DNA from 4 places in the Halomonas sp. THAF5a genome. Region 1 is predicted to be linked to each of the others. Evidence: predicted binding sites of a transcription regulator. Region 1 holds the regulator's gene; each other region holds the start of a gene.
The links. The regulator sigma-54, encoded in region 1, starts transcription at its own class of promoters, with help from an activator protein. The targets are predictions, from matches to a motif close to TGGCACNNNNNTTGCTNT.

Region 1 (7,271 bases):
ACCGGCGACTACTCCCGCGGGGCGGCGGGCTTCTGGGTCGAGGACGGCAGGATCCAGCATCCGGTGGAGGAGTTCACCATCGCCGGCAACCTCGAGACGATGTTCCAGGGGCTCGCCGGCGTGGGGAACGATACCGACACCCGCGGCAGCATCCACACCGGCAGCTGGCTGATCGACGAGATGGTGGTGGCCGGCGGCTGAGCCATGCTGGGCCTGGAGACGCTCATCTCAGCGGTTGATAGTGCTCGTCCAGGCCCAGCCGTTCAAGCAGACGCGCGAAGAGGAACGCCTCCTCACCCTTCAGGGAGCGTCTCAGGCAGTCCAGATACTCGCGGCGAGAGTAACGCAGCCAGCGAGGTGCCTTGTAGGCATCGAGGTCGATGGCAAACAGGCGCTCGTCACGGACCAGAAAATTGTTGGTATGCAGGCCACGACAATGAATGCCGTGGTGGTCGAAGGCTGTCAGCGCATCCAGGTACTGCTCCTGAAGCATGGGTGAATCCAGGATGAGCCGCTTCAGGGGGGTGCCGCGAATGTTCTCGGTCACCGAGCGGTATCGTTGCGTCTCGACGATGGTCGGCGTGGCGATGCCGAGTGCCTCCAGGCGCTTCGCTATCAGGACGACGTTATGCCCCGGGTAGGGACGAATGCGCAGCGCGTAACGCAGGCGGTCGAAGGTCTTCGGCTGGAAGGTCTTGATGAAGTGGTCTCGCTCGGCGTCATAGTGGACAAGGGAATACTTGCCACTCTGGATCAGTTCCATAGATGAGGCTTCAAAAGGGTGAATGGCATTTCTTGTGGCGGCATGATCCTGCGCCCGGCGGTTGCCACTCAGGCGTCCTCGTCGAAGCGGGCCTCGAAGAGGGCGGCGACCGCCTCGAGGGCCGCGTCGGCCTCCGCGCCCTGGGTGTGCACCTCGAGCTCGGTGCCGCAGGGGGCGGCGAGGATCAGCAGCGACATGATGTTGCCGGCGTCCGCCTGCTGGCCGTCCCGGTGCACGGTGACCCGTGCGTCGAAGGGCTGACAGCACTGCACCAGCTTGGTGGCGGCGCGGGCATGCAGGCCGCGGCGGTTGGTCAGGGTCAGCTTGCGGCTCGGCACGCCTCAGCCTCCTTCCTGCGGCGCGTCGTCACCCGCCGATGCATCGGGGAGGGTGACCTGCACGCCCAGCTCGCGATGGCGCAGCCGCACCCCGGCGTGCCGCGATGCCAGGTGGGCGGCCAGCCGCTCGGCGAGGTAGACGGAGCGGTGCTGGCCGCCGGTGCAGCCGACGGCCACGGTCAGGTAGCTGCGCTGGCTGGTGCGATAGTGCGGCAGCCAGCGTTCCACCCAGGCGAGGATATCGTCGTGCATCTCGGCGACCACCGGGTAGCCGTCGAGGAAGGCGACGATGCTGGGATCGCGTCCCGTCGCGTCGCGCAGCTCAGGATCCCAGTAGGGGTTGGGCAGGCAGCGGGCGTCGAAGACGATGTCGGCATCCAGCGGCACGCCGCGCTTGAAGCCGAAGGACTCCACGGTCAGCGTCATCTGCTCGGCGCGATGGCCCGCCACCTGGTCGGTGATGCGCCCGCGCAGCTCGTGCACCGAGAGCCGGGTGGTGTCGATTACCAGATCGGCGAGGTCGCGAATCTCCGAGAGGGCCTGCTCCTCGGTATCGATCGCCTCGGCCAGGCTCATGTCGCTGTCGCGGGTGAGGGGGTGGCGGCGGCGGGTATGGGAGTAGCGCTCCAGCAGGATCCGCGCATCGGTGGTCAGGTAGACCACCTGGCAGGCGAGCTCCCGGGCGCGCAGGTCGTCGAGGAGCTCCGGGAAGCGCGCCAGGGCGTCCGGCAGGTTGCGCGCATCGATGCTGACGGCGATGGAGGAGCGCAGGCTCTTGCCCTGCTGGAGTTCGTCCACCAGCGGCCCGAGGAGCATGGCCGGCAGGTTGTCGATGGCGTAGTAGCCCAGGTCCTCCAGCGCCTGCAGCGCGATCGACTTGCCGGAACCCGACCGGCCACTGATGATCACGAGCTGCATGCGGGGTCTCCTGGTCGCGTAGGGGCGGGCGGTGCCCCGGGGGTCAGCCGCCCTGACGGCCGCTCGGGGCCTGTTGGCGTATGGCCTCCATGAGGTGCTCATGGAGTTCCCGCTGGCTCGTGCTGTGGCGCAGGCGCCCACGGGTGTCGGCGTCGTTCATGACGCCGGCGACCTGCCCCAGCAGGGCGAGGTGGGCCTCGTCGGCCTCCTCGGGCACCAGCAGCACGAAGACCAGGTCCACCGGTTCCCCGTCGATGGCGTCGAAGTCCACCGGCTCGGCCAGCTTGAGAAAGCCGGCGATGGGGGCCTTGCAGTGCGGGTTGCGGGCATGCGGAATGGCCACCCCGTGGCCGATCCCGGTGCTGCCCAGCCGCTCGCGGCCGATCAGGCGGCTGAAGACCTCCTGGCTGTCGAGGCTGGGCGTGTTCTGGGCGATGAAGGTGCTGAAGAACTCCAGCACCCGCTTCTTGCTTCCCCCGGGCACATCGAAGAGGGTGCGCTCGGGGGGCAGGATGGCGTCCAGTGTCATGATGGCGTCAGCGCGCGCCGGCGCCCTGGGCGCGGGCCTGGGCCTTTTCCTTGTGCTTGACCAGCTGGCGGTCGAGCTTGTCGGCCAGGGCATCGATGGCGGCGTACATGTCGTTCTCCATGGCCTCGGCATGGAGGTCGGCACCGGCGGCATGCAGGGTGCAGGCGGCTTGCTGGCGCTCCTTCTCGACGGAGAGGGTGACCTGCACGTTGGTGATGTTGTCGTAGTGACGCTCGACGCGGGTCAGTTTTTCCTGCACATAGTCACGCAGTGCGTCGGTCAGTTCCACATGATGGCCGGTGATGTTGACTTGCATGACACGCTCCTTGCTCTTTCGGGGTGTGGGTCGATTGTAACCCTTTTTAGCGTCCTGCATACCCCCTCGGTCGGGGGCGGTGTGGCGCGGTGCGAACGGCGTCAATTCAACCGTTTGCGCAGGGATGGGGCCTGGTCATTTCGGCGCCGCGGGAGGCCGAACAGGGGCCTCATCTCAGCCGCTTTCGTTCGCTGGAGGAGGGGATGCCCATCCCTTCGCGATACTTGGCCACCGTGCGCCGGGCCACGCTGATGCCGGCCTCGTCGAGCAGGGCGACCAGCCGGCTGTCCGAGAGCGGCTTGCGCGGCGGCTCGTCCTGGATCAGCTTGCGGATCCGCGCGCGGATGGCGGTGCTGGAGTGGGCGTCGCCCTCGCCGCTGCCGCCGCCCACCTGGCTCGAGAAGAAGTACTTGAGCTCGAACATGCCGCGCGGCGTATGGATGAATTTCTGGGTGGTGACCCGCGAGATGGTCGATTCGTGCATCTCCACGACCTGGGCGATATCGGCCAGGATCAGCGGTTTCATGGCCTCCTCGCCGTGCTCCAGGAAGTCGAGCTGGCGGGCCATGATCTCGCGGCCCACCCGCAGCAGGGTGTCGTTGCGGCTGGCGAGGCTCTTCATCAGCCAGCGCGCCTCCTGCAGGTGGTCCTTGAGGAACTGGTTGTCGGCGCTCTTGTCGGCGCGCCGGATCAGGGCGGCGTAGTCGGGCTGAATGCGCAGGCGTGGCATCGCCTCGGGATTGAGCTCTACCTGCCAGCCCTCGTGGGTGTGGCGGGCGACCAAGTCGGGGATCACGTAGTCGCTGTCGCCCTCGCCGAAGGCGCTGCCGGGGCGTGGATCCAGCGATCGCACCAGGCCGATCGCCGTATCGAGGGCGTCGTCGTCGAGGCCGAGGCGGCGCTTGAGCAGGCGGCGGTCATCGCCGGCCAGCGCCTCGAGGAACTGGCGCACCAGGCGCCGGGCCTGGGGCAGCAGCGGGGTGTCGTCGGGCAGGGTGGCGAGCTGCAGCAGCAGGCACTCGCGCAGGTCGCGGGCGAAGACGCCGGTGGGCTCGAACTGCTGCAGGCGCAGCAGCACCTGCTCGACCTCCCGGCCACGCAGCCCGGTGAGGCCCTGGGCCTTGAGGCCGTCGCGGATCTCGTCCAGGGGCTGGATGAGGTAGCCGTCGGCGTTGACGGCGTCGATCAGGCTCTCGGCGATGCGCATCTGCTGCGGGTCCAGGTCGGTCATCGCCAGCTGCCAGGCGAGGTGCCCCTGGAGGCTCTGGCCCGCGGCCTGGCGCTCGAAGTCCGGCGCCTCGCCGCCGGCGGGCGCGCCGCCCAGGTCCTGATAGGTATCGGACCAGTCGCTGTCGGTGCTGAGCTCGTCGGGAATCTCGCTGGCCCAGTCGTCGTCGGGCGTCTCGCTCACCGCCTGTTCGCCGAACTCCTCCTCGACGTCCAGCAAGGGGTTGGATTCCAGCGCCTGCTGGATCTCCTGGCGCAGGTCCAGGGTCGAGAGCTGCAGCAGGGCAATGGCCTGCTGGAGCTGGGGGGTCATGGTCAGCTGGGTGCCGACGCGAAGCTGCAGGGAAGCCTTCATGGCCATGAGAGGAGTTCCCTCGACGTGCCGAAAATTTCCACCCTAGCGGCTGGGTGCGGGAGGTGCAACCGAAGAATTAGCAACAATCGTGCCATGCGCAAGCAGCATGCCGTAGGCGAATAACGACATGTGCATCAGGGTATTGCGATCGATCGGACGGTCAGAGGCGGAAGTCCTGACCCAGGTAGACATCGCGCACCCGCTGGTTGGCGAGGATCGCCTCGGCATCTCCCTCGGCGATGATGCGGCCGTCGCCTACGATGTAGGCGGTGTCGCAGATGTCGAGGGTCTCGCGCACGTTGTGGTCGGTGATCAGCACCCCGATGTCGCGCGCCTTGAGCTGGCGGATGATGCCCTTGATCTCGCCCACCGAGATCGGGTCGACCCCCGCGAAGGGTTCGTCGAGGAGGATGAAGGCGGGCTCGGTGGCCAGCGCCCGGGCGATCTCCACGCGGCGGCGCTCGCCCCCGGACAGGCTCATGCCAAGGTTGTCGCGGATGTGGGTCACGTGGAAGTCCTCGAGAAGCTCCTCGAGCCGGCGCTGGCGGCCGGCGCGGTCGAGGTCGCGGCGGGTCTCGAGGATCGCCATGATGTTGTCGGCGACCGACAGCTTGCGAAAGATCGAGGCCTCCTGGGGCAGGTAGCCAATGCCGGCCCGGGCGCGCTCGTGCATGGCCGCCGTCGACAGGTCCCGGTCGTCGATATGCACCGCGCCGGCATCGGCGCGCACCAGGCCGACGATCATGTAGAAGGAGGTGGTCTTGCCGGCCCCGTTGGGACCGAGCAGGCCGACGATCCGGCCCTGCTCGATGGAGAGGCTGATGTCCTGCACCACCCGGCGGCGCTTGTAGCTCTTGGCCAGGTGTTCGGCCCTCAGGGTCTTCATCACGGCCCATCCTGCTGTTCGGGTTCGAGGGTCATGCGCACGCGCTGGCGCTCCCCGACGCCCTGGGCGTCGGCGCGCGCCTGGACGACGCGACGGTCGAGGAAGTACTCGAGGTAGCCGCCATCGAAGGTGTCCCCGCCCTGGTGGAGTTCGGCGCGGTCGATCAGCTCGATGCGACGCTCGGCGACGTGATAGACCACGGTGCGACCCCAGCCGCGTACCAGGGGTTCGTCCGGGGCGGGCCGCTGCTCGATGTAGGCACGCTCGCCGGTGGCGGTGGCCCGGGTCAGCTGGCCCTGGTCGTTGCGCTGGATCTCGACCCGTGCGCCGGTCAGCTGCATGCTGCCCTGCTGGATCTCCACGTCGCCGGTATAGACGGCGGTGCCCGCGCGGTCGTCGAGGTCGAGGCGGTCGGCCTCGACCTGGATCGGGGCGCTGGCATCGCCCTCGAGGGCCAGGGCCGGAGAGCTGCCGAGCAGCAGGCCGATGACGCCGAGGGTCAGCAGGGGGGCGAAGAAGGCTCGCATCATGACTCGGGGTCCTCGCGGGTGTCGGGCGGATGGTGGCCGCGCACATTGTCGGTCAGACGGGCGCGGTTGTCATGGATCCAGGCGTCGAAGCGCTTGCCGCGCATCCGCTGGGGCGGCTGGCGAAGCAGCGCCGGGGTCTCGCTCCAGGCATGGCCGCGGTCGGCGTCGAAATGCAGGACCTCGGTGTCGAGCTGCCAGCGCTCCGCCGGGGCCAGCAGGCGCGCGTCGCCGGTCAGGGTCAGCGGGTTGCCCCCTGCGCCCAGGGTGCCGTGGTCGCCGCTGGCGAGCCAGACCCGGCCCGAGCGGTCCAGTAGCCGTCCCTCGGGCCGTGCAAGGCGGGTGACGTCATCGTGGGGGGTGTGGGTCAGGCGCGGCGTGTCGAGGCGCTGATGCGGCTCGCCCGAGGCATCGAAGCGCGTCAGGCGGGCGTCCTCCAGGTAGTAGTCGGGCTCGCCCGAGCCGTCGCCCGGCACGGGGCCGGGTGCCGGCGCCTCCTGCAGGTCGAGCACGGCCAGCCCGCCCCCCAGGGCGAGCAGCAGCAGGACCAGGCCGGTGCGAAAGCCCGGGCGCGGCAGGCCCATGGCTCAGCTCGCGCCGTGGAGGTAGGTGTCGAGCACGGCGTCCCAGTGCCCCTGGGCCTGCAGCAGGGTGTCGCAGATCTCGCGCACCGCGCCGTGGCCGCCTGCGGCCTCGGTGATCCAGTCGGCCTGGTCGCGGATGTAGGCCGGCGCGCCGGGCACGCTGATGCCGACCCCGGCCCGGCGAATGGCGGCCACGTCGGGCATGTCATCGCCGCAGTAGGCGACCTGCTCGAGGGCGAGGCCCAGCCGGGCACACAGCTCGCGCAGCACGACGAGCTTCTTCTCGGCGCCCTGGAAGACATGCTGGATCCCCAGCGCGGCGGCGCGCTGGCTGACCATCGGCGAGTCGCGCCCGGTGATCAGTGCCACCGCGATGCCGGCGCGCTGGACGAGCTTGATGCCATGGCCGTCGAGGGTGTGGAAGGCCTTGACCTCGAGGCCGTCGGCCTGGAAGTAGAGGCGCCCGTCGGTGAGCACGCCGTCGACGTCCATGGCCAGCAGGCGGACATGGCGCAGGCGGTCGACCAGCGGGCCGTCGTCGAGGGGGCGGTGTGGCTGGGGTGGGGCGAGGCTCATGGTGTCTCCAGTCGAGTAGCGGGCGAGGCGGGTGGTCGAGCCGACGTCAGATGACGCCGCTCGAGAGCAGGTCGTGCATGTGCAGGGCTCCGATCGGTCGGCCGTCGGCGTCGACCACGGCCAGCGCCGAGATGCGCCCGTCCTCCATCAGGCGCACCGCCTCGGCTGCCAGGGTGTCGGGGGCGATGCGCTTGCCGGGGCGGGTCATGACGTCGTCGACGGTAAGGCCCGAGAGATCGCTGTGCTGGTCGA
Region 2 (7,271 bases), 380 kb from region 1:
TATCTCAGGACAACCCTGGCCCTGGCCAGCGCGACACTGGCGGCCGGCATCAGCATGGCCGCCTGGGCAGACTACGAGCAGCTCGTCGAGATGGGCTATCCCGCGCCCGAGGAGGGCGAGCTGGTCCATGTGCCGCCGACCATGGCGGACCTCGAGGCGGCCGATCTGAATCCCGAGCTGAAGAAGGTCATCCGCCGGGGGTATGACCTCTTCACCAATACCCAGCAGCTGCGCGGCGAGAATGTCTTCAACGACATGAACTGCTCCAGCTGTCACCTCGGCGAGGGACGTCAGCCCTTCAGCGCGCCAATCTGGCCGGCCGCCGTGACCCTGCCGAACTTTCGGGGCAAGAACCAGCACGTCAACAGCCTCGAGGAGCGTATTGCCGGCTGCTTCGCCTACTCCATGAACGGCACGCCGCCGGCATACGGCAGCGATGACATGCTGGCGCTCTCCGCCTACCATCGCTGGCTCGCGACGGGCGCTCCCGTCTATCCCGATCAGCCGATTTACGGTCGTGGCTTCCCGGCACCGGAGCGCCCCGAGGAACTCAGCTACGCGCGTGGCGAGGCAATCTTCGCCGAGCAGTGTGCCATCTGCCACGGTGATGATGGCTCGGGTCTCTACCAGGAGGGTGAGTATGTCTTCCCGGCGACCTGGGGGGATGGCTCCAACAACTGGGGCGCCGGGATCGTGCGTACCCATACCGCGGCGGGATTCATCAAGAACAACATGCCGCTCGGCCAGCCGCTGTCGCTCAGCGACCAGGAGGCCTGGGACGTCGCCTACTTCATGACCCGCCAGGAGCGGCCCCAGGATCCTCGCTATACCGGCGATGTGGAGGAGACGCGCGAGATGTTCGGGCCCACCTTCCACAAGCACTCCAGCTACGGTCTGGTGCGCGATAGCGACGGTCACCGACTGGCCGACCACGCCAACTGGGGCGAAAAGGGCGAGACGGTCAAGCCCTGGAACGTCGGCCAGCCGCGCTTCGAAGATCTCGACGACTGATCTCCACCGCATGCTCTCGATGACGCGGGCCTCGCGAAAGCGGGGCCCGCGTCGTGAGATAGGAGCAGGATCGGTTGCTCCCTTCCGCGGCGTCAGGGACGCGGTGAGCCCATTATCTCGATCAGGCGCGCCTCCTGGGGGGCGCCCTGGACCCGCTCCAGGCGGCCGTCGTCGCCGCGATAGTAGGTGGTGGGCGTGGCCATCAGGCCGAGGCTCTCGAAGCGCTGGTTGTTGGCCCGCACCTGCTCCTCGATCTCCCGGGGCTGGGCCGAGGCCGCGATGCCGTCGTCGCTTCGCCGGTGCGCCTTAAGCGCCCGGGCGGGATCCTCGGCGCCGAGCAGGGCGGCGGCCTTGGCGGGGCTGTCGTGCTCCAGGATGCCGACCATGACATGGCGCAGCTGGACCCGGCCCGCCTCGACCCAGGGGCGGCTCTGCTCGTGGAAGCGCGCGCAGTAGGGGCAGTTGGGGTCGGTGAAGGTGTAGAGGATGCGCTCGGCGCCCGGGTCGCCGTCGCGGATCCAGTGGCTCTCTTCCAGCGTCTGCCACACCTCGGTCTCCTGGGCGCGGCGCACGTGCTCGTCCAGGGGCGCGGCGGAGAGGTCGTTGCCCTCGGCGTCGATCAGGGTGCCGACCACCGCATGCTCGCCATCCGGGGTGAGGTAGACGGCCATCTCGCGGCCGCGATGGCTGGCGGCGAAGCCTTCGAGCCCGCCGGGCGCCTCGAAGCGGGCGTGCACCTCGAGCCCCTCCGCTACCAGCGCCTGGATCGGCGCCGGCCAGGCGGTGTCGGCGGAGAGGGGGAGGGCGGCGGCCAGCGAGAGCAGGCCGGCCGTCAGGGAGAGGGGACGCATCGTGATCTCCTTGTGTGAGGCGCGGTGGTGACGCGCGTCGTCATGTCCCGGCGAAGGGGCGTGAGACGGCGTCACGGGTGACGAGGGGACCCCGCGCCGTGCTCCGAAGTTCCCATCCTGACACGCCGGCATTAGCCGTGGATTAATCCCTGCCGCCGCGTGCGGGACGCAATGTCGCAGCCCGCTCCCCGTCAACGGCCGGGCAGGGTAAGCTCGAGCTTTCCCCTTGAGCCCATGGAGTCGACCGACATGCGCCTCGCTGCCCGCCCGCTATTCCTGCTCTCTCTGCTCTCCCTGCCGCTGCTTGGTGTCGCCGCCCAGGCTGACGCCCTCACCGTCGAGGGCGCACACGTGCGCGCCGTGCCCCCCGGGTCGGCCACTACCGCCGCCTTCATGACGCTGACCAATCCAGGCGAGACGGACCGGGCGCTGGTTGGCGGCGCCTCGCCGCTGGCCGGCCACCTGGAGCTGCACAACCACGTGATGGTCGACGGCGTGATGCAGATGCGCCGGGTCGAGGCGATCCCGCTGCCGGCCGGCGAAAGCGTGCGACTGGTGCCGGGCGGCTGGCACCTGATGATGTTCGAGCTGGCCGCCACCCCGGTCGAGGGCGAGCGCGTCGAGCTGACCCTGACCCTCGACAACGGTGAGACGATGACCCTCGAGGCGCCGGTCCAGCGGGTGCAGCCGATGGAGATGTCGGACCAGGCCGGCACGGGTCACGACGACATGGCCCATGGTGAGATGGGCAAGCATTCGGCGCACTGATCACGCCCGTTGGCCATTCCCGTCGATCATCCGGGCTGCACCAGCCACAGGCTGCGATAGGGCGCGAGGCTCGTGTCGCCCGACCAGGGCGCATCCGCCAGCAGGTCGTGCCAGTCGGGGGCGGCCAGGGCCTCGAGGGCGAGCGGCTGGCGCTGGTCGGTGACGTTGTGGATCGCCAGCAGGCGGCGACCGTCGTCGAGCGGGCCACGCTCCAGCACCAGCAGCGCCGGCGGGGTGGGGAGCACGCGCTGTGGCGCATCCGGGTGGAAGCAGGGCTCCCGGCGACGCACCGCCAGGCGCCGTTTCAGGGCCAGGAACACCTCGCGGGTCGGAGTGTTGCGGCTCTCCAGCAGCTCCTCGAGCGCCGGCCGCTGCCAGCGGTGACGGTTGATCGCGCGCAGGCGGCCGGTGCGCTCGACCCCCTCCAGGTCGTTGAGGGTGGCCGTCAAGGAGTGGAGATAGAGGGCGGGAATGCCCTGCAGGGCCAGCATCAGGTGCTGGCTGCACAGGAAGCGCTCCACCTGCCAGGGATCGGCGCCGCGGCGCGTCCCCCGCATCGCCTCGAACCAGGTGATATTGATCTCGTAAGGGACGTCGCGCCCCTGGGCGTCGCTGCGCATGCTGACGAACCCCCCGAAGCGATGCATCAGCTCGAGCAGGGCCTCGACCTCATGGGGTGGCAGCCAGCCCTCCAGCGGCCGCACCCCGATGCCGTCGTGGCTGGCGGTGAAGTTGACGTAGCTGCAGCCCGGCGGCAGCGCGGGCAGGCTTTCGAGCCAGCTCGCCAGGGTGGCCGCCTCGCCGCTGGTCAGGGTATGCAGCAGCAGCGGCGGCAGCGGGAACTGGTAGACCAGGTGCGCCTCGTCCGGCATCGCCGGCCCCCCGTCCGACAGGCGATCGAGGCCAAAGTAGCTGAGGTTCTCCCGATGGGGCACGTTGGTCTCGGTGAGCAGCAGCGTGCCCGGCGCCAGGTGGTCGACCACGGCACGCAGCAGCCGCACCACCTCGTGGGTCTCGGGCAGGTGGATACAGGCGGTGCCCGGCCGCTTCCAGAGGAAGGCGATGGCGTCCAGGCGGATGACCCGCGCGCCCTGCTCCAGGTAGAAGAGCAGGATGCCGACGAACTCCAGCAGCACGTCGGGGTTGGCGAAGTTGAGGTCGATCTGGTCCTCGGAGAAGGTCGCCCAGAGGTGGCGGGTGCCCCGGCGGGTGGGCACCGGCACCAGCAGCGGGCTGCTGCGCGGTCGGACCACGGCCGAGAGGTCGGTCGCCGGGTCCATCTCGATGAAGTAGTCGCGCCCCGGCAGGCTGCCGCTCAGGTAGTCGACGAACCACAGCGACTCCCGGGAGACGTGGTTGAGCACCAGGTCGACGACGAGGTCGCCCCGCGCGGCGAGGCGGCGGATGTCGGACCAGTCGCCGAGCCCCGGGTCGACCTCGCGGTAGTGGATCACCGAGAAGCCATCGTCGCTGCTCCAGGGAAAGAAGGGCAGCACGTGCACGCCGCTGAAGGTCTCAGGCAGGCGCGCCTCGAGGAAGGCCTCGAGCACCGCCAGGGGCGGGGTGTCGCCGTCGAGCAGGCTGTCGCCGTAGGCGATCAGCCACTGGTCGCGCTCGCTCCATAAGGGGGCGGTGGCCTCCGCCCCGGGCGGGGGGAGGGCACCGCGATGGTGCGAGAGCCGCGTCAGCAGGCGGCGCAGTACCTCCTCACGGCGCGGCCCGTAGAGGACGCCAAGGTGCTCGCGGGCGCGAGCCGTGAAGTCCGTCGTGTCCAGGGGGCGGGCGAGCGAGCGGGGCGTAGGCATGGCGACCTCCATCGGCCTGGGGATACCGGGAGCTTGCAGGACTCGTGCCAGCCACGGTTGCTGGGCGCTCTGCCCCTGAACCGTTACAATGCCGCGACAGTTTCCTACGACGTCGGGTTACCCCCTATGCATTGCCCCTTCTGTGGCGCCAACGACACGCGCGTGACCGATTCCCGCCTGGTGGTGGAGGGGGATCAGGTGAGGCGGCGTCGGCAGTGCGCGGCCTGCGGCGAGCGCTTTACCACCTACGAGACCGCCGAGCTGGTGATGCCCCGGGTGATCAAGTCCGACGGCACCCGGGAGGTCTTCGACGAGGCCAAGCTGCGCGCCGGCATGCTGCGCGCCCTGGAGAAGCGCCCCGTCAGCGCCGAGTCGATCGAGGCGGCGGTGGAGCGCATCCGCCAGCACCTGCGGGCCCGCGGTGAGCGTGAGATCCATGCCCGGGACATCGGCGAGGAGGTCATGCAGGCCCTCAAGCGCCTCGACCAGGTCGCCTACATCCGCTTCGCCTCGGTCTACCGCCGCTTCCAGGATATCGACGAGTTCCGCGCCGAGATCGACCGCCTGGCCCAGGAGCCCGGCTTCCCCGACGACCCCGCCGGAGGGCGATGATGAGCGCCCCGACCCTGCCCGAGACCTGGATGGCCCGCGCCCTGAAGCTCGCCGAGCGCGGCCGCTATACCACCGATCCCAACCCCCGGGTGGGCTGCGTGCTGGTCAAGGACGAGCGGGTCGTCGGCGAGGGGTGGCACGAGCGGGCCGGCGAGCCCCATGCCGAGGTCCACGCCCTGCGCGCGGCGGGAGAAGCCGCGCGCGGCGCCACCGCCTACGTGACCCTGGAACCCTGCTCCCACCAGGGCCGCACCGGCCCCTGCGCCCGGGCGCTGGTGGAGGCCGGGGTGGCCGGTGTCGTCGTCGCCATGCAGGACCCCAACCCCCAGGTGGCCGGCCGGGGCATCGCCCTGCTGCGCGAGGCCGGCATCGCGGTGACGGTGGGCGTGCTGGAGGACGAAGCGCTGGCGCTCAATCCCGGCTTCGTGATGCGCATGTCCCACGGCCGGCCCTTCGTGCGCCTGAAGATGGCCATGAGCCTCGATGGCCGCACCGCCATGCGCTCCGGCGAGTCCCAGTGGATCACCGGGCCCCAGGCGCGCCGCGAGGTGCAGCGCCTGCGCGCCCGATCCAGCGCCATCCTCACCGGGGTGGAGTCGATCATCTTCGACAACGCCCGGCTCACCGTGCGCGCCGAACAGCTGGCGCTGCCCGAGGGGGAGGCGATCGCCGCCCGCCAGCCGCTGCGCGTGGTGGTCGATTCCCGCCTGCGCCTGCCTCTGGCGGCGGCCTGCCTGCGCGAGCCGGGTCGTACCCTGGTGGCGACCCTCGCCGATCATGAGCCCGAGCGGCGCGTACGGCTCGAGGAGGCCGGCGCCGAGGTGGTGGTGATGCCGGCGGGCGCCGACGGCCGGGTCGACCTCGACGCCCTGCTGCACCACCTGGCCGAGGCGGAGCAGGCCAACGAGGTGCTGCTCGAGACCGGGGCGACGCTCGCCGGTGCCATGCTCGAGGCGAACCTGATCGACGAGATGCAGCTGTTCGTGGCGCCGACCCTGCTTGGCGGCGAGGCGCGCCCGCTCTTCGCGCTGCCCGGCCTCTCGCTGATGGCCCAGCAGAAGGGGCTCGAGATCCTCGATATCCGCGCCGTGGGCCAGGACTGGCGCATCACCGCCAGGCCCAGGGGCCGTTCCGATATCTCGTGACCGCATGAAGGGAGCGCCGCAGCAGGCCTGAGAGGAGGTCCTGCGCCAGGGATGGCGCCGGTAGCGCCCAGGGATGGGTTTACAGCGCCTCCTCGATGGCCTGCTGGCGGTGCTCCGAGACGCATGAGTTGGGATTCCATGAGGCGCGGCGTTAATGGCCTGACGGCGCTCGTCAATGCGCCACGGCTGTCCTCCGTGGGCGCTCACCAACTCGCCACGGCGGCTATCCACTGGCGCCCACCGACGCGCCACGGTACCCTGACGCGGTTTCGAGGTGGCGACGCCGGAGGGCGACCCGATCGTCGCGGGACCGCGACGGCCACCACGCTGAATCAATGGAGACTCCATGGTGCACTCCTCATCCGGGGGCCTGGCCCCTATCGCAGACCTGGTCGAGGACATTCGTCAGGGCAAGATGGTGATCCTGATGGATGACGAGGATCGCGAGAACGAAGGCGACATCATCATGGCCGCCGAGAAGGTCGAGGCCGAGCACATCAACTTCATGGCGCGCCACGCCAGGGGGCTGATCTGCCTGCCGATGACCCGCGAGCGCTGCGAGCGTCTCCAGCTGCCGCTGATGGTGCGCGACAACGGCTCCGGCTTCGGCACCAAGTTCACGCTCTCCATCGAGGCCGCCGAGGGCGTCACCACCGGGATCTCCGCCGCCGACCGGGCGCGTACCGTCCAGGCCGCCGTGGCCCGCGACGCCCGGGCGGAGGACATCGTCCAGCCCGGCCACATCTTCCCGCTGATGGCCGAGCCCGGCGGCGTGCTGCGCCGCGCCGGCCACACCGAGGCGGCCTGCGACCTCGCGGCCCTGGCCGGCCTCGACCCCAGCGGCGTGATCTGCGAGGTGATGAACGAGGACGGCAGCATGGCGCGCCGCGCCGAGCTCGAGCGCTTCGCCGTCGAGCATGGCCTGAAGATGGGCACCATCGCCGACCTGATCCACTACCGCATCCACAATGAGCAGACCGTGCAGCCGGTGGAGTCGAGCCCGGTCGAGACCGCCTTCGGCGAGCTCACCCTGCACGTCTTCCGCGACAGCATCCAGGGCGCCCATCACCTGGCGCTGG
Region 3 (7,271 bases), 1.5 Mb from region 1:
CTGGGGCGGACGGTAGTCGTCGGGATGGTCGGCGTAGTAGTCCAGGACGCTCCTCTCGCCGGGATCGTCCCATTCCACGTGCTTGTGCATGACGGCACTCCTTGGGTGGGTGAGCTCGGCCTCCGGCCTGCCCATCACAGCATAGCCGTCGCCGGGGCGCGGGGCCGAACGCGGTGGCCACAAACGACAGAGCCCGCCGATGGGCGGGCTCTGTCGGCGGCGGGCCGGCTTACTTCTTGCTGGCGCGCTTGCGCTCGTTCTCGGTCAGGTGCTTCTTGCGCAGCCGGATGTGGTTCGGGGTGATCTCGACCAGCTCGTCGTCATCGAGGAACTCGATGGCCTGCTCCAGGGTGAAGCGAACCGGCGGCGTGAGCACCAGGTTCTCGTCGTTGCCGGAGGCGCGCATGTTGTCGAGCTTCTTGGCCTTGGTAGGATTCACCACCATGTCCTCGGCGCGGTTGTTGATGCCCACCAGCATGCCCTCGTAGACCTCGGTGCCGTGCTCGATGATCAGCTTGCCGCGATCCTGCAGAGCGAACAGGGCGTAGGCCAGGGCCTTGCCGGAGACCATGGAGACCAGCACGCCGTTGCGACGCTCCACCGAGGCGTCCGGCTTGAGCGAGCCGTAGTGGTCGAAGCGGCTGGTGAGGATGCCGGTGCCGGAGGTCAGGGTCAGGAACTGGCCGCGGAAGCCGATCAGCCCACGCGCCGGGATGATGAAGTCCAGGCGCACGCGGCCCTTGCCGTCCGGGTTCATGTTCTTGAGCTCGCCCTTGCGGTAGCCGAGCTCTTCCATGATGGAGCCCTGGTGCTGCTCCTCGCAGTCGATGATCACTTCCTCGTAGGGCTCCTGCTTCTCCCCGTCGATCTCGCGGATGATCACCTCGGGACGCCCCACGGCCAGCTCGAAGCCCTCGCGGCGCATGCTCTCGATCAGCACCGAGAGGTGCAGCTCGCCGCGCCCGGAGACGATGAACTTCTCGGGGCTGTCGCCCTGCTCGACGCGCAGCGCCACGTTGTGGATCAGCTCCTGCTCGAGGCGATCCTTGATGTTGCGGCTGGTGACGAACTTGCCGTCCTTGCCGGCGAAGGGCGAGTCGTTGACCTGGAAGGTCATGGAGACGGTCGGCTCGTCGACGGTCAGCGCCGGCAGCGCCTCGACGGCGGCCGGGTCGCACAGGGTATCGGAGATCGCCAGGGCGTCGATGCCGGTGATGCAGACGATGTCGCCGGCGGTGGCCTCGTCGGTCTGCACCCGCTCCAGGCCCAGGTGGGTCATCACCTGGCCGATCTTGCCGCGGCGCTCCTGGCCTTCCTTGCTGACCACGGTGACCTGCTGGTTCGGCTTGACGCTGCCGCGGGTGATGCGGCCCAGGCCGATGACGCCGACGTAGCTGTTGTAGTCCAGCGCCGAGACCTGCATCTGGAAGGGACCGTCGAGCTCGACCTTGGGCGGCTCGACGATGTCGATGATCGACTGGAACATCGGCGTCATGTCCTCGGCCAGCTGGTCCGGTTCGGGACCCGCGATGCCGTTGAGGGCCGAGCAGTAGATGATCGGGAAGTCGAGCTGCTCGTCGCTGGCGCCGAGGTTGTCGAACAGGTCGAAGATCTGGTCGATGACGTAGTCAGGGCGCGCGCCGGGGCGGTCGATCTTGTTGACCACGACGATCGGCTTCAGGCCCTGGTCGAAGGCCTTCTGGGTCACGAAGCGGGTCTGGGGCATCGGGCCGTCGACGGCGTCGACCAGCAGCAGCACGGAGTCGACCATCGACATCACGCGCTCGACCTCGCCGCCGAAGTCGGCGTGTCCGGGGGTGTCGACGATGTTGATGTGGTAGTCCTGGCCGTCGGGGGCCTGCCAGCGGATCGCCGTGTTCTTGGCCAGGATGGTGATGCCGCGCTCCTTCTCCTGGTCGTTGGAGTCCATGATCCGCTCCTGCCCCTCGGCCTTGCGGTCGAGAGTGCCGGACTGGCTGAGCAGTTTGTCGACCAGGGTGGTCTTGCCGTGGTCGACGTGAGCGATGATGGCGATGTTGCGAAGATTCTCGATCACGACGGGATCCTGCTGACAAAATTGGGGGCGCATTATAGGGGCAGGGCGATGACGGCTACCAGCTTTGTCGCCGTGAATCTTCCGTCACGACCAGATATCAGTGGCTTGGAACGGGCCGAAAGGGCCGCCAGCGGGCGCTTCAGGCCTCGATGGCGGTGACGCGCGCCTGGCAGGCATGCAGCCGCGCGATCAGGTCGGGCAGGGCCTCGGCGTCCAGCGAGGGGTCGCAGCCGCCGATGCGCTCGAACCAGGCGCGGGAGACGCAGAGGGTATCGGTGAGGGCGCGGTGGCGCAGGCGCTGCCAGAACAGCGACAGCCGGTTGGGGCGGCCGGCCGTCAGCACCACGGCGTCCCGGACGTGGTGTTCGACCTCGGCCAGGGTGTCCACCAGCCAGGCCGGCGAGAGGGGGCGCCCCGGGGCCGGAAACAGCAGCGCCTGGCCCTGGCTGTGGGCCACCACGGTGTTGAGGCGGTCACCGAGCGGGGTCCCCTCGGTGGCGATCAGGTGGACGTCGTGGCGAGTGGCCAGGCGGTGCAGGCGCGCATCGCCGGTATCGTCGGCCAGCAGCACCTCGAGGTGCAGGTCGCGGCGCTGTCGCAGGGGCCTCAGCGCCGCCAGGCGTCGCGGCAGGCCGGCACCCGAGGCGCGGGCATCGAGGAGGATGCTGCAGACGATCATGCTCGGGTCGGCTCCCCTGGTTGGGCGCTGGGCGTCGGAATGGCGCTCACTCCAGAACCCGCGCCACCCCTCCGGGGGGTCGCGCCACCCCGGGCCGGCGCCGTCATGTAAACGAGTGTAGTTTTTGGTGTTAACACGTATCAACGGACGCCGGACTGATATTTCTGTGTTGCCAAGCTGACCTTCCGACTGTCGCCCGCATGAGAGAGGTCATGGCGGCAAGGGAGCGCGAGGTGACAGAGGACGCTTGCTTGCTTCAATGCGGTGCAACTGGCGATCTAGCTGCACGCAAATGGTGCGGAAGGGGGCGAGGCACGCCACGCCGATGGCCCGGGTTGCGATTCTGGTGCACGGAAGGTGGCAGGAAGTTTTGATAAAGCTTCATTTTTATCAATGGGTTATGGGCAGGGTGTCGTGAGATGGTGCAAGATTGGCACGCACCCTGCATTCCTCTTGGCAGGCCATGCGGCGGCATCGTGGCCGTGGGCACCGGCCCGACGACATGCTACAACGTCGTGGGAACCGGCCCGCACCACGGCCCCGCCACCGCTCCAGCTTTTCAGCCCAGCTCACTGTGGAGGACCTCATGTCCGAGAAGACGCTCGCCCTGATTGAAGAACATGACGTGAAGTGGATCGACCTGCGCTTCACCGACACCAAAGGCAAGGAACAGCACGTCACCATTCCGGCCCGTGACGTCGACGAGGAGTTCTTCGAGAACGGCCAGATGTTCGACGGCTCCTCCATCTCCGGCTGGAAGGGCATCAACGAGTCCGACATGATCCTGCGCCCGGAAGACGGCACCGGCTTCCTCGACCCCTTCACCGAAGATGCCACCCTGATCCTGCGCTGCGACATCATCGAGCCGGCCACCATGCAGGGCTATGAGCGTGATCCGCGCTCCATCGCCAAGCGCGCCGAGGCCTACCTGCAGTCCTCCGGCCTGGGCGACACCGCCTTCTTCGGCCCGGAGCCCGAGTTCTTCATCTTCGACGAGGTGCACTGGAAGGCCGACATCGAAGGCGCCATGTACAAAATCACCTCCGAGGAGGGCGCCTGGGCCACCGACCGCCAGGTCGAGGGCGGCAACCTGGCGCACCGTCCGCGGGTCAAGGGCGGCTACTTCCCGGTGCCCCCGGTCGACAGCTTCCACGACATCCGTGGCGCCATGTGCAACACCCTCGAGGCCATCGGTCAGACCGTCGAGGTGCACCACCATGAGGTCGCCAACGCCGGCCAGAACGAGATCGGCGTCAAGTTCAACACCCTGGTGAAGAAGGCCGACGAACTTCAGGAAATGAAGTACGTGGTGCACAACGTCGCCCACGCCTACGGCAAGACGGCCACCTTCATGCCCAAGCCGCTGGTCGGCGACAACGGCTCCGGTATGCACGTCCACCAGTCCTTCTGGAAGGACGGCCAGAACCAGTTCGCCGGCGACGAGTACGCGGGCCTCTCCGAGATGGCGCTCTACTACATCGGCGGCATCATCAAGCACGCCCGTGCCCTGAACGCCTTCACCAACGCCTCCACCAACTCCTACAAGCGTCTGGTGCCGGGCTTCGAGGCGCCGGTCATGCTGGCCTACAGCGCCCGCAACCGCTCCGCCTCCATCCGCATTCCCTACACCGCGAGCCCCAAGGGCAAGCGCGTCGAGGCTCGTTTCCCCGACCCGACCGCCAACCCCTACCTGTGCTTCGCGGCGATGCTGATGGCCGGCATCGACGGCATTAAGAACAAGATCCATCCTGGCGACGCCATGGACAAGAACCTCTATGACCTGCCGCCGGAAGAGGGCAAGTCCATCCCGACCGTCGCCGAGAGCCTGGACCAGGCCCTCGAGGCGCTGGACGCCGACCGCGCCTTCCTGACCGAGGGTGGCGTCTTCACCGACGACATGATCGATGCCTACATCGAGCTGCTCGAGGAAGACGTGGAGCGCCTGCGCATGACCACTCATCCGGTCGAGTTCGACATGTACTACAGCTGCTGAGCCCGCGGCGCCCCGGCGCCGCCCTCCGCATCGCAAGAGGCACGCCCCGGGCGTGCCTCTTTTTTATGCGAGTCGCCGCCGGTCGCAGCGGGTCAATCGAGCAGCATATGGCCGACGAGGCCCAGCGCGAAGCCGAGTACCGCGCCCAGGGGCGGCCCCCAGTGGCGCTCGAGCCTGGCCTGGGGCGCGAGGTCCTGGAACACCGAATAGAGGATGCCGCCGGCGGCGAACAGCATGATCATCGCCACTGCCGTGGGGTAGGGCGCCAGCCACAGGAAACCGCCCAGCCCGGCCAGCGGCCCCAGCCAGGCCATGGCGAAGAACAGGCCGATCAGCCGCCGGCTGGTGTAGGGGGTGGAGCGGCGCAGCTCGTGGTAGGCGTTGAAGCCCTCGGGCAGGTTCTGCAGGGCCATCAGGCCGGCGAGCAGCAGGCTGCCGCTGCTGCCGTGGGCGAAGGCCGCGCCCAGGGCCAGGGCCTCGGGCACGAAGTCCGCCAGCATGGCGGCCAGCTGGCTGGCCGAGGTGCCGCTGCGGTTGAGGGCGATGTCCAGGGCCATGAACGCCATCCCGCCGGCCACGAAGCAGGCCGTGGCGGTGGCGATATCGAGGGCCGGCAGGCTGTCCGGCACCAGCACCAGCGCCACGGCGGAGAGCAGGGCCCCGCCGCCGAAGGCGATGATACCGTGGCGCAGCTCGTTCTCGAGCCAGTCGATCGGGATGCACTCCACCCGCGCCAACCAGGCGCCCAGGGGCATCGCCATGCCGGCCATCAGGGTGAGGACGATTACCGTCTGCCAGGCGTCCATGCCGCGTCTCCTCTCGTCATCGGGCCGTGTCATCCCCGGCCTCGGCGTCAATGTCGCCCGGAAACGCTATCCGCGTTCCTCGGGGGCGGCTTCTAGGCTAGTCTTGCATCATAAAGGGAAACCCATCGGCAACGCAGGAATCGGCGCATGAACAAGGCACTGGCCATGGTGGCGCTGGGGCTGTCGTTGAGCCTGGCGGCTCACGCCCAGACCATCTACCGCACCACCGACGCCCAGGGCAACGTGGTCTTCACCGACAACCCCGACGGCGGCGGCGAGGCGGTGACCCTCGACCCGCTCACCGTGGTGCCGAGCCCCGGCGAGACGGCGGGCATGGCGCCCGCGGTGCAAGGAGCGCAGGGCGCGCCCGAGGCGGCGGCGCCGGGGCAGCCGTTCATGCCCTACGATCGCTTCGGCATCCTCTCGCCCGGCCAGGAGGAGACCCTGCCCACCGGCGCGGCCGGCAACGTCCAGGTGACTCTTGGCATCCAACCCGAGCTGCGCGAGGACCATCGGGTGCGCCTGCTGGTGGATGGCCGGGTCAGCCAGACGGCCATGCATACCGATACCTTCCTGCTCAACAACCTCCCGCGCGGCGAGCACGTGCTCCAGGCCGAGCTGCTGGACGGCAGCGGGGCGGTGCGCCACCGCAGCTCGCCGGTGACCCTCTACGTGCAGCGGGCCAGCGTCAATCTCCCCCGCAACCCCAACAACCCGAGCGGTTAGCTCACCCCTCGCCGGACACATCGGCCGCCGTGTCCGGACGGCACCCATCGGCCCTGTCGCGAGCCTGTGCCTCGCGACGATGGGCGCTTCGACGCCTTCGATCACGCCGACCGGGTGAAGGAGGGGCGCGCCTTCCAGCATCTCGAGCGGCTGCGCGACGGGCCGCGCAAGGCGGGCGACGATCGCCCGCCCCGGCATCACCCTCCCCGGCATCACCCTCTCCGATACCCCGGGCCACCCCCGCAGTCCCATCCCCGGCACGATCCGTCGCCGCGCGACGCCTCCTGAGCGTTCGGCTCGCTCGATCGGCTGCACATGAACGGGCGTTCGACGATCGGTTGCACTAAAATGGTGCGCCAAGATGGGGCGGTCCTGCCCTGGAAAGGCGCCACCCGCCGCCTCACGAGGTGGCGCGCTTCTTGCAGGTCCTCCCCAGTGCAGGCTCACGGCGCCTCCTCGCGAGGCGCCCACCGAACCGGGCAGGACGGCTTCATGTATCGACGCTTGATGGAACACCTCACCACCGCGGTGCTGCTGCTCGACGGCGAGCTGCGGTTGCGCTGGATGAACCCGGCCGCCGAGGCGCTGCTGGCGCTCAGCCTGAGTCGCCTGCAGGGCCAGCCGCTGCCCGACCTGGTAGAGGGGGAGGAGGACCTCGGCGGGCTGCTGGCCAAGGCCCGCGACGAGTTCCACCCCTTCACCCAGCGCGAGGCGCGCCTGATCCGGCCCACCGGCGAGCCGCTGACCGTCGACTACACCGTCACCCCCCTCGGCCCGAACGAGCTGCTGCTGGAGATGGAGCCCCGGGACCGGCTGCTGCGCATCTCCCGGGAGGAGGCGCTGCAGACCCGCCAGGAGACCATCAAGGTGCTGGCCCGGGGGCTGGCCCACGAGGTCAAGAACCCCCTGGGCGGCATCCGCGGGGCGGCCCAGCTGCTGGAGCGGGACCTCGATGATCCGGGTCTCCAGGAGTTCACGCGAATCATCATCGAGGAGGTCGATCGCCTGCGC
Region 4 (7,271 bases), 1.7 Mb from region 1:
TGCGCCCTGGTGGTGCGCTTCTCCCCCGCGGTCGAGGCCGAGGAGAACGCCGCCTACCAGGACGCCGCCGGGGCGGCGCCCTCGGCGGCCCTGTCGCTGCGCTGAGCCAGCGCTCCGGGGGCAGGGACGCCCCACTTCCCTCGCCACGCCATCGCCGCCTCACCGCGGCGATGGCGTTTGCGCTGGCGGGCGCGCGCCGCCCGGGAAACCACCGACACCTCTTGGCGACAAAACGCGTGACGCTCGACCTCCGGGCTGGCTATGGTAAGAACGCAGGTATGAGCGAAGGCGACGGATGTCGAGGACGACCCCGATCACAGGCAAGGAGACCCCCTGATGCGACACCTATTCACCCTGGCATGCCTGGGCACATGCCTGTTCACGGGCGCAATCGGCGTTCAGGCCCAGAACGAGCCCGCCTCCTCGCCCAAGGCGGAGCAGGTCGCCCTGCAGTCCGGGCCCCGCGTGGTCGGAGAGGTCTTCGAGTATGCCACCGGCGGCACCACCTATCAGGGCTACCTGGCACGCAATGCCAGCATCGACCAGCCACAGCCGGCGGTCCTGGTGGTGCACGAATGGTGGGGACTGGACGGCTATGCCCGGGCGCGGGCCGATCAGCTCGCAGCACTCGGCTTCGTGGCCCTGGCCGTTGACATGTACGGCGATGGCAAGCTGGCGGGACACCCCGCCGAGGCCAAGGAGTTCTCCAGCCGAGTGATGCAGGACTGGCCGGCGGCACGCGCCAGGCTCGAGGCCGCGATGGCCAGGCTGGGGGAGCATCCGGCGGTGGCCGATGGCGGCATGGCGGCGATCGGCTACTGTTTCGGCGGCAGCGTGGTGATGAACATGGCGCTCTCCGGCATGCCGCTCGAGGCCGCGATCAGCTTTCACGGGGTGCCGACGGTGGCCGTGAACATGCCCCAGGCCTTCGAGGGCAGCGTGCGCATCCATAATGGCGCCGAGGACGGCTTCGTGGCGCGCGACGACCTGGTGGCGATGGCCGGGGCGCTCAAGGCCCAGGGCGCCGACGTCATGGTGACGAACTATCCGGGGGCCAGTCACGGCTTCACGAACCCCGAGGCCGATGCCTTCGCCGCCCAGCACGACCTGCCCCTGGCCTACGATGCCGCCGCCGATGCCGCCTCCTGGCAGGCGGCGCTGCTGACTCTGGACGCCACCCTCAACGATAACGACTGACCGGGCAAGGCCGCCAACGTCACGCCCGGGATGGGCCGGCCTCAGACCGCGCCATGGCCGCCGGGTGGGCCTCGACCATGCGCACCACGCTGCCCACCACGATCAGGCAGGGCGACGGCAGCGGCGTCTCGGCGAGGCGCGCCGGCATGTCCGCCAGGGTGCCGGTCAAGGCGGCCTGCTCGGGCAGGCTGGCGTTGGCCACCAGCATGATCGGCCAGTCGTCGGGCAGACCGGCGCCACGAAGCCCGGCACAGATCGCCTCGACCTTGGCCAGCCCCATGTAGAACACCAGGGTCTCGTCGCGGCGGGCCAGCGCCTGCCAATCCGGCGCGCCGCCCTCGCGGCACAGCTGCGCAGTGACGAAGCGCAGCTGCTGGGCGTGGGCGCGGTCGGTGAGCGGAATGCCCATCGAGGCGCAGGCCGCCGAGGCGGCGGTGATGCCGGGCACGATCTCCGCCGGGACGTCGGCCTCGGCCAGGGCCGCGAGCTCCTCGCCCATGCGGCCGAACACGCCGGGGTCGCCGCCCTTGAGACGCACCACCGACTTGCCCTGCCTCGCCAGCGTCACCAGCAGCGCGCCGATCTCGTCCTGGGGCACGCTGTGGTGGCCGCTGGCCTTGCCGACGTAGTAGCGCTCGCGGCCGGCGGGGATCAGCGCCAGCACCTCCTCGCCGACCAGCCGGTCATAGACCACGGCATCGGCCTGGGCCAGCAGCCGCGCGGCCTTCAGCGTCAGCAGCTCGACGTCGCCGCTGCCGGCGCCGACCAGATGGACCCGCCCGGGGCGACACTCGCCGCGCCGCGAGACCCGCGCGGCGTCATCGTCCGCTTCGCCGACGCGACCGGCCCTCCCACGCGGCGACAGGCCCAGCCTGGCCGAGCCCAGCCGGGCCAGGGCAGAGAAACCGCGGCGCAGGGCATCAGGCGACGCGAACGGGGATCTTGGCTTGCTCGGAGCGCGCATGGCCACTCTCCTCTTGTGTCGTGGAATCGAGCGCCTGGGCATCGGCGCCGGCGTCGACGGTGTCCGGAGCATGCTCCTCGACCAGCGACTTGAGCTCGGGAATGCAGCTGCCGCACTGGGTGCCGCAGGCGAGCCGTGCGCCCAGCGCCTCGACGCTGGCGTCGCCGGCGCGGATGGCCTCGACGATGGTCGTCTGGCCCACCTGATGGCAGCTGCACACCAGCGGGCCGGCATCGGCCTCGCCGGCGTCGCAGCCGGCCAGCAGCCGGCGACGCACGTCGCCCTCGAGCGTCGCCTCGGCGAAGCGCGCATCGAGCCAGGAAAGCCCCGGCAGCTCGGCGGGCGGCGCCACCATCAGCCACCAGCGCAGCCGGCCGTTCTCGAGCCCCGCGGCGCGCAGCCGACCGCCGGCCGGGTCATCGCTCCACAGGCTCGGCGCCGTGGGCAGCCACTGCCGCACCCAGGCCAGCCAGTCGCGCGGCGCATCGTCCGGCTCGCCGCCGGCCAGCTGCCAGCGCTGGCAGTGGTCCAGCGGGATGCGCGCCCAGTAGGCGCCGTCGTCGCGCCCCTCGAAGTCGCCGGCTTCGCCCGGGGCGATCAGCAGGGTCGCCTCCCAGCCCACCGCCAGCGGCGCCAGGCTCACCGCGCCGTGCTTGGCTTCGGGCTGGCCGGAGATCGGGTCGAGATGGGCGGCGAGCAGGCCGCCGGTGCGCGCCGCGCCGGTGAAGCGGTCGGTCCAGTGCATCGGCACGAAGGCCTCGCCGCGGCGCTGGCCCTTAGTCAGCCGCACCCGGGCGCGGTACTCGCCGCCTGCGCCGGTCAGCCGCGCCAGCTGCTGGTCGCCGACGCCGAAGGCGGCGGCGTCCTCGGGGGTGATCTCGATGAAGGGCTCGGCGCGGTGATTCATCAGCCGCGGCGCCCGGGCGGTGCGGGTCATGGTGTGCCACTGGTCGCGCACCCGGCCGGTGTTGAGGCGCAGCGGACGCGCGGCGCTGAGCGCCTGTTCGGGGCCGCGCGGACGCACCGGCAGCAGCCGGGCCCGGCCGTCCGCGGTGGCGAAGCGACCGTCCTCGAACAGCCGCGCGGTGCCGCGGGGGGCCTCGGCGGTCACCGGCCACTGGATCGGCGCCAGGGCGTCGTAGCCGGCGCGGTCGAGCCCCGCCAGCGCCGAGATGTCGAACGGCCGCGCCTCGTGGCCCGGCTGCCCGGGGGCGTTCTCGAAGCCGGAGAGCCGGGCGTGCTCGGCGAAGATCTCGCCGGGATGGCCGTAGTCGAAGGCCTCGCCGAAACCCAGCCGGCGCGCCGCCTCGCAGACAATCCACCAGTCGTGGCGCGCCTCGCCCGGCGGCGGCAGCATCCCGCGCTGGCGCGAGATCCGACGCTCGGAGTTGGTCACGGTGCCGTCCTTCTCCGACCACGACGAGGCCGGCAGCACGATATCGGCGTAGGGCAGCAGGTCGGTGTCGGCCATGCATTCGGAGACGATCACCAGCGGGCACGTCTCGAGCGCCGCCCGCACCCGATTGGCGTCGGGCAGGCTGACCGCGGGATTGGTGGCCATCACCCACAGCGCCTGGATCTCGCCGCGCTCGATGGCCTCGAACAGCGCCACCGCCTTGTGCCCAGGCGCCTCGGGCAGGGTCGGCGTCAGGTGGTCGGTGGCCCAGAAGCGCGTCACGCGGTCGCGCGCGCCGGGGGAGTCGTAGTCCATGTGGGCGGCGAGCTGGTTGGCCAGCCCGCCCACCTCGCGGCCGCCCATGGCGTTGGGCTGGCCGGTGATCGAGAACGGCCCGGCGCCGGGCAGGCCGATCTTGCCGCCGGCCAGGTGGCAGTTGATGATCGCCTGGCACTTGTCGGTGCCGCTGGACGACTGGTTGATGCCCTGGGAGTAGAGGGTCACCACGTGCAGCTGGCTGGCGAACCAGTAGAAGAAGGTCTCCAGCCGCTCGGCGTCGACGTCGCAGTCGGCGGCGATGGCCGCGATGGACACGTCGTCCTCGCGGGCCGCGGCCAGGGCCGCGTCGAGCCCGTCGGTATGCTTGCCCAGATAGACGTCGTCGAGCCGGCCCTTGTCGGCCATCCAGGCCAGCAGGCCGGTGAACAGCCGGGCGTCGCTGCCGGGCCTGAGCCCCAGGTACAGGTCGGCGATCTCGCAGCTGTCGGTGACCCGCGGGTCGATCACCACCACCCGCATCAGCGGATTGCGACTCTTGGCGGTGCGCAGGCGTTGATAGAGCACCGGATGGTTCCAGGCCAGGTTGGACCCCACCAGCACCACCAGCTCGGCCTCCTCCAGGTCCTCGTAGCTGCACGGCACGGCGTCGGCGCCCAGCGAGCGCTTGTAGGCGGCCACCGCCGAGGCCATGCACAGCCGCGAGTTGGTATCCAGATGCGGCGTGCCGAGAAAGCCCTTGAACAGCTTGTTGGCGACGTAATAGTCCTCGGTCAGCAGCTGGCCGGACAGGTAGGCCGCCACGGCGTGATCGCCGGCGCGCTCGCGGGTGGCCTGGAGGCGGCCGGCCACCGCCTCGAGGGCGGTGTCCCAGTCGACCTCGACGCCGTCGACCCGGGGCCGGGTCAGGCGGCCGTGATCGCCCAGGGTCTCGGCCAGCGCCGAGCCCTTGACGCACAGCCGCCCGTAGTTGGCCGGGTGGTCGCCGTCGCCCTCCACGCCGGTGATATGCCCGTCCTCGATGTCGGCCGTGACGCCGCAGCCGACGCCGCAGTAGGGGCAGGTGGTGCGCGCCTGTTGCATGCTGCTCTCCTCGATCATGGTCCCGACACGACGACGCCCACCGCCATGCCGGGTGGGCACGGGGGTGGGCGTCGTTGCCGTGAGTCGCCGCCGTGGCGACTCGGGAATGTCTTTCCATGAGAAAAGCAAACGGCATGCCAGGCGGAAGGAAAGCGTCGGCACTCAAGCCATCGCGGCCGTCTCGGCGATCTTGCCCGCACCAGCCGGCGGCATTTTTTGCCCCGCTCCGCTCCTTCGTGGTGCAAAAGGACGGCGCCGGCGACCGATGCACCACCGACGCTCGGCGCCGATGCGGCTGGAATGGCTCTTGCATGAACAGGGCCTGACCGTTTCCCCATCACGAGCCCTATGCCATGCCCCAGCCCTTGCGAATCCTGCTGGTCGACGACGAGAGCGTGCGCGCCGCCATGGTCGAGGAGGCCCTCGGCCAGGAGGGGCACGAAGTGATCTGCCACCTGCAGAGCCCGGCCAGCCTCAACGACATGGTCGAGCGACACGCGCCCGACGTGGTCATCATCGACATGGAATCCCCCGACCGCGACACCCTCGACAGCATGTCGCAGCTGAACCGGGAGAACCCGCGGCCGGTGGTGTTCTTCGCCGACCAGCACGACCCTGACTCCATGCAGGCCGCCCTCAAGGCCGGCGTCAGCGCCTACGTGGTCGACGGCCTGGTGCCGACCCGGGTCCGGGCGATCCTCGAGGTCGCCGTGGCCCGCTTCGACGCCTTCCAGTCGATGCGCCAGGAGCTCGACCGCACCCGCACCCAGCTCGCCGACCGCAAGCGCATCGAGAAGGCCAAGGGCATGCTGATGAAGCACCAGGACTGCGACGAGCCCCAGGCCTACCAGACGCTGCGCAAGCTGGCCATGGACCGCGGCCAGCGCATCGGCGAGGTGGCCGGCAACGTGATCGATATCCTCGAAGGACTGGAGAAAGGCCTATGAGCATGCCCCATGCCCCCGAGCGTCCCCGACTGACCCTGGGCATCGTCCCGCTGCTGGACGCCGCCCTGCCGATCGTCGCTCGGGAAGGCGGCTTCTTCGCCGCCTCAGGGCTCGACGTCACGCTGTCGCGGGAGAGCGCCTGGTCGACCCTGCGCGACAAGCTGGCCGCCGGCATGCTCGACGGCGCCCAGCTGCTGGCCCCGCTGCCGCTGGCCATGAGCCTCGGCGCCTCCGGGCCGCCCTGCGACGTCCTGGCGCCGCTGGTGCTCGGCCGCAACGGCAATACCCTGGTGCTGTCGTCCTACTGGGCGGAAGGCATGGCGACGCCCCTCGACGGCTCGCCCGGCGGCCGGGACCCAGCCGTCAACGCCCGCGACTTCGCCGAGCGGCTGCGCCGGCGCGGCGCGCCACGTCCGCGGCTGGCCATGGTCCATCCCTTTTCCGGCCACCACTACCAGCTGCGCGACTGGCTGACCCTGGGCGGCCTCGACCCCGATCGCGACGTCGAGCTGGTCGCCCTGCCGCCGTCGCGCATGGTCGAGGCCCTCGAGCAGGGGCGCATCGACGGCTTCTGCGTCGGCGAGCCCTGGGGCAGCCAGGCCGCCCAGCGCGGCGGCGGGCATGTCGTCGCCACCGGCGCCCAGCTGTGGCCCGACCATCCCGAGAAGATGCTCGGCGTGACCCGCGACTGGGCCGGGCGCCACCCCGCCACCCTCGCGGCCATGATCCGCGCCCTGGTCGCCGCCGCCGACTGGCTGGCCGAGGCGCCCGAGCACCGCCGCCAGGCCCGGGGCTGGCTGGCCCTGCCGCCCTATCTGGATCGCGCCCTGGAGCATCTGTCGACGCTGCCGCTGGGCGAGCCGCCGGTGGCACAGCGACTCACCGGGCTGCGCCCGGAGGTCGGCGAGATGGCAAGGGTCGTGGACCACCTGGCCCGCCAGCTCGACGTCCCCCTCCGGCGCGGCGTGGTCGAGGCCTGCTACAGCCCCGTGCATTTCGATGCCGCGACGCACCAGGAGCGTGCATGACGGCGCCGTCAGGGGCCGCCCCGGCGGCGGTCATCGCCCGGCGATGATTATTTAACTTTCTGAGTTTTCTGACTTTCACCCTGTCCTGGCCCGAACCTTGATAGGAACAGGCGAGAACGGAGGGCCCGGCCCTTCGGCGGTCAACGGCGATCGCACCTCGAAGTCCAGACGAAGACGTCTCCACGCTCCCCAATGCCGGGGAGCGTCGAGGCGTCTTCTGCGTTTATGGAGGGAATCCGAGATGAGTCCCGATGACCCGACAACCGTCGCCTTGCCCGATGGCCCCATGCCATCGCCCGCGGCGCCCGTCGATCACCTGGTGATCGTCGGCAACGGCATGGCCGGCCAGCGACTGGTCGAGGCGCTGGTCCAGCGCGAGG

Region 2: the regulator sigma-54 is predicted to act here: its motif matches at 4,468-4,485, upstream of FIU83_RS13420 (sugar phosphorylase).
Region 3: the regulator sigma-54 is predicted to act here: its motif matches at 3,167-3,184, upstream of glnA (glutamate--ammonia ligase).
Region 4: the regulator sigma-54 is predicted to act here: its motif matches at 5,039-5,056, upstream of FIU83_RS03795 (nitrate reductase).

Annotation. Positions count from the first base shown of each region.
Region 1 covers NZ_CP045417.1:2,574,420-2,581,690, reverse strand. Annotated here, with positions in the region: gene pmbA (metalloprotease PmbA) at 1-201, shown strand, start outside; gene FIU83_RS11680 (hypothetical protein) at 224-763, opposite strand; gene FIU83_RS11675 (HPr family phosphocarrier protein) at 832-1,101, opposite strand; gene rapZ (RNase adapter RapZ) at 1,105-2,019, opposite strand; gene FIU83_RS11665 (PTS sugar transporter subunit IIA) at 2,063-2,548, opposite strand; gene raiA (ribosome-associated translation inhibitor RaiA) at 2,556-2,864, opposite strand; gene FIU83_RS11655 (RNA polymerase factor sigma-54) at 3,034-4,452, opposite strand; gene lptB (LPS export ABC transporter ATP-binding protein) at 4,607-5,332, opposite strand; gene lptA (lipopolysaccharide transport periplasmic protein LptA) at 5,332-5,859, opposite strand; gene lptC (LPS export ABC transporter periplasmic protein LptC) at 5,859-6,443, opposite strand; gene FIU83_RS11635 (HAD family hydrolase) at 6,447-7,019, opposite strand; gene FIU83_RS11630 (KpsF/GutQ family sugar-phosphate isomerase) at 7,066-7,271, opposite strand, start outside.
Region 2 covers NZ_CP045417.1:2,953,607-2,960,877, reverse strand. Annotated here, with positions in the region: gene FIU83_RS13435 (c-type cytochrome) at 1-1,011, shown strand, start outside; gene dsbG (thiol:disulfide interchange protein DsbG) at 1,104-1,862, opposite strand; gene FIU83_RS13425 (copper chaperone PCu(A)C) at 2,112-2,630, shown strand; gene FIU83_RS13420 (sugar phosphorylase) at 2,657-4,435, opposite strand; gene nrdR (transcriptional regulator NrdR) at 4,562-5,047, shown strand; gene ribD (bifunctional diaminohydroxyphosphoribosylaminopyrimidine deaminase/5-amino-6-(5-phosphoribosylamino)uracil reductase RibD) at 5,047-6,192, shown strand; gene ribBA (bifunctional 3,4-dihydroxy-2-butanone-4-phosphate synthase/GTP cyclohydrolase II) at 6,539-7,271, shown strand, end outside.
Region 3 covers NZ_CP045417.1:287,561-294,831, forward strand. Annotated here, with positions in the region: gene FIU83_RS01285 (hypothetical protein) at 1-90, opposite strand, end outside; gene typA (translational GTPase TypA) at 230-2,056, opposite strand; gene FIU83_RS01295 (hypothetical protein) at 2,196-2,735, opposite strand; gene glnA (glutamate--ammonia ligase) at 3,322-4,728, shown strand; gene FIU83_RS01305 (ZIP family metal transporter) at 4,821-5,534, opposite strand; gene FIU83_RS01310 (DUF4124 domain-containing protein) at 5,682-6,260, shown strand; gene glnL (nitrogen regulation protein NR(II)) at 6,753-7,271, shown strand, end outside.
Region 4 covers NZ_CP045417.1:831,626-838,896, reverse strand. Annotated here, with positions in the region: gene FIU83_RS03810 (NarK family nitrate/nitrite MFS transporter) at 1-105, shown strand, start outside; gene FIU83_RS03805 (dienelactone hydrolase family protein) at 337-1,197, shown strand; gene cobA (uroporphyrinogen-III C-methyltransferase) at 1,217-2,161, opposite strand; gene FIU83_RS03795 (nitrate reductase) at 2,118-4,916, opposite strand; gene FIU83_RS03790 (ANTAR domain-containing response regulator) at 5,270-5,863, shown strand; gene FIU83_RS03785 (CmpA/NrtA family ABC transporter substrate-binding protein) at 5,860-6,891, shown strand; gene FIU83_RS03780 (NAD(P)/FAD-dependent oxidoreductase) at 7,178-7,271, shown strand, end outside.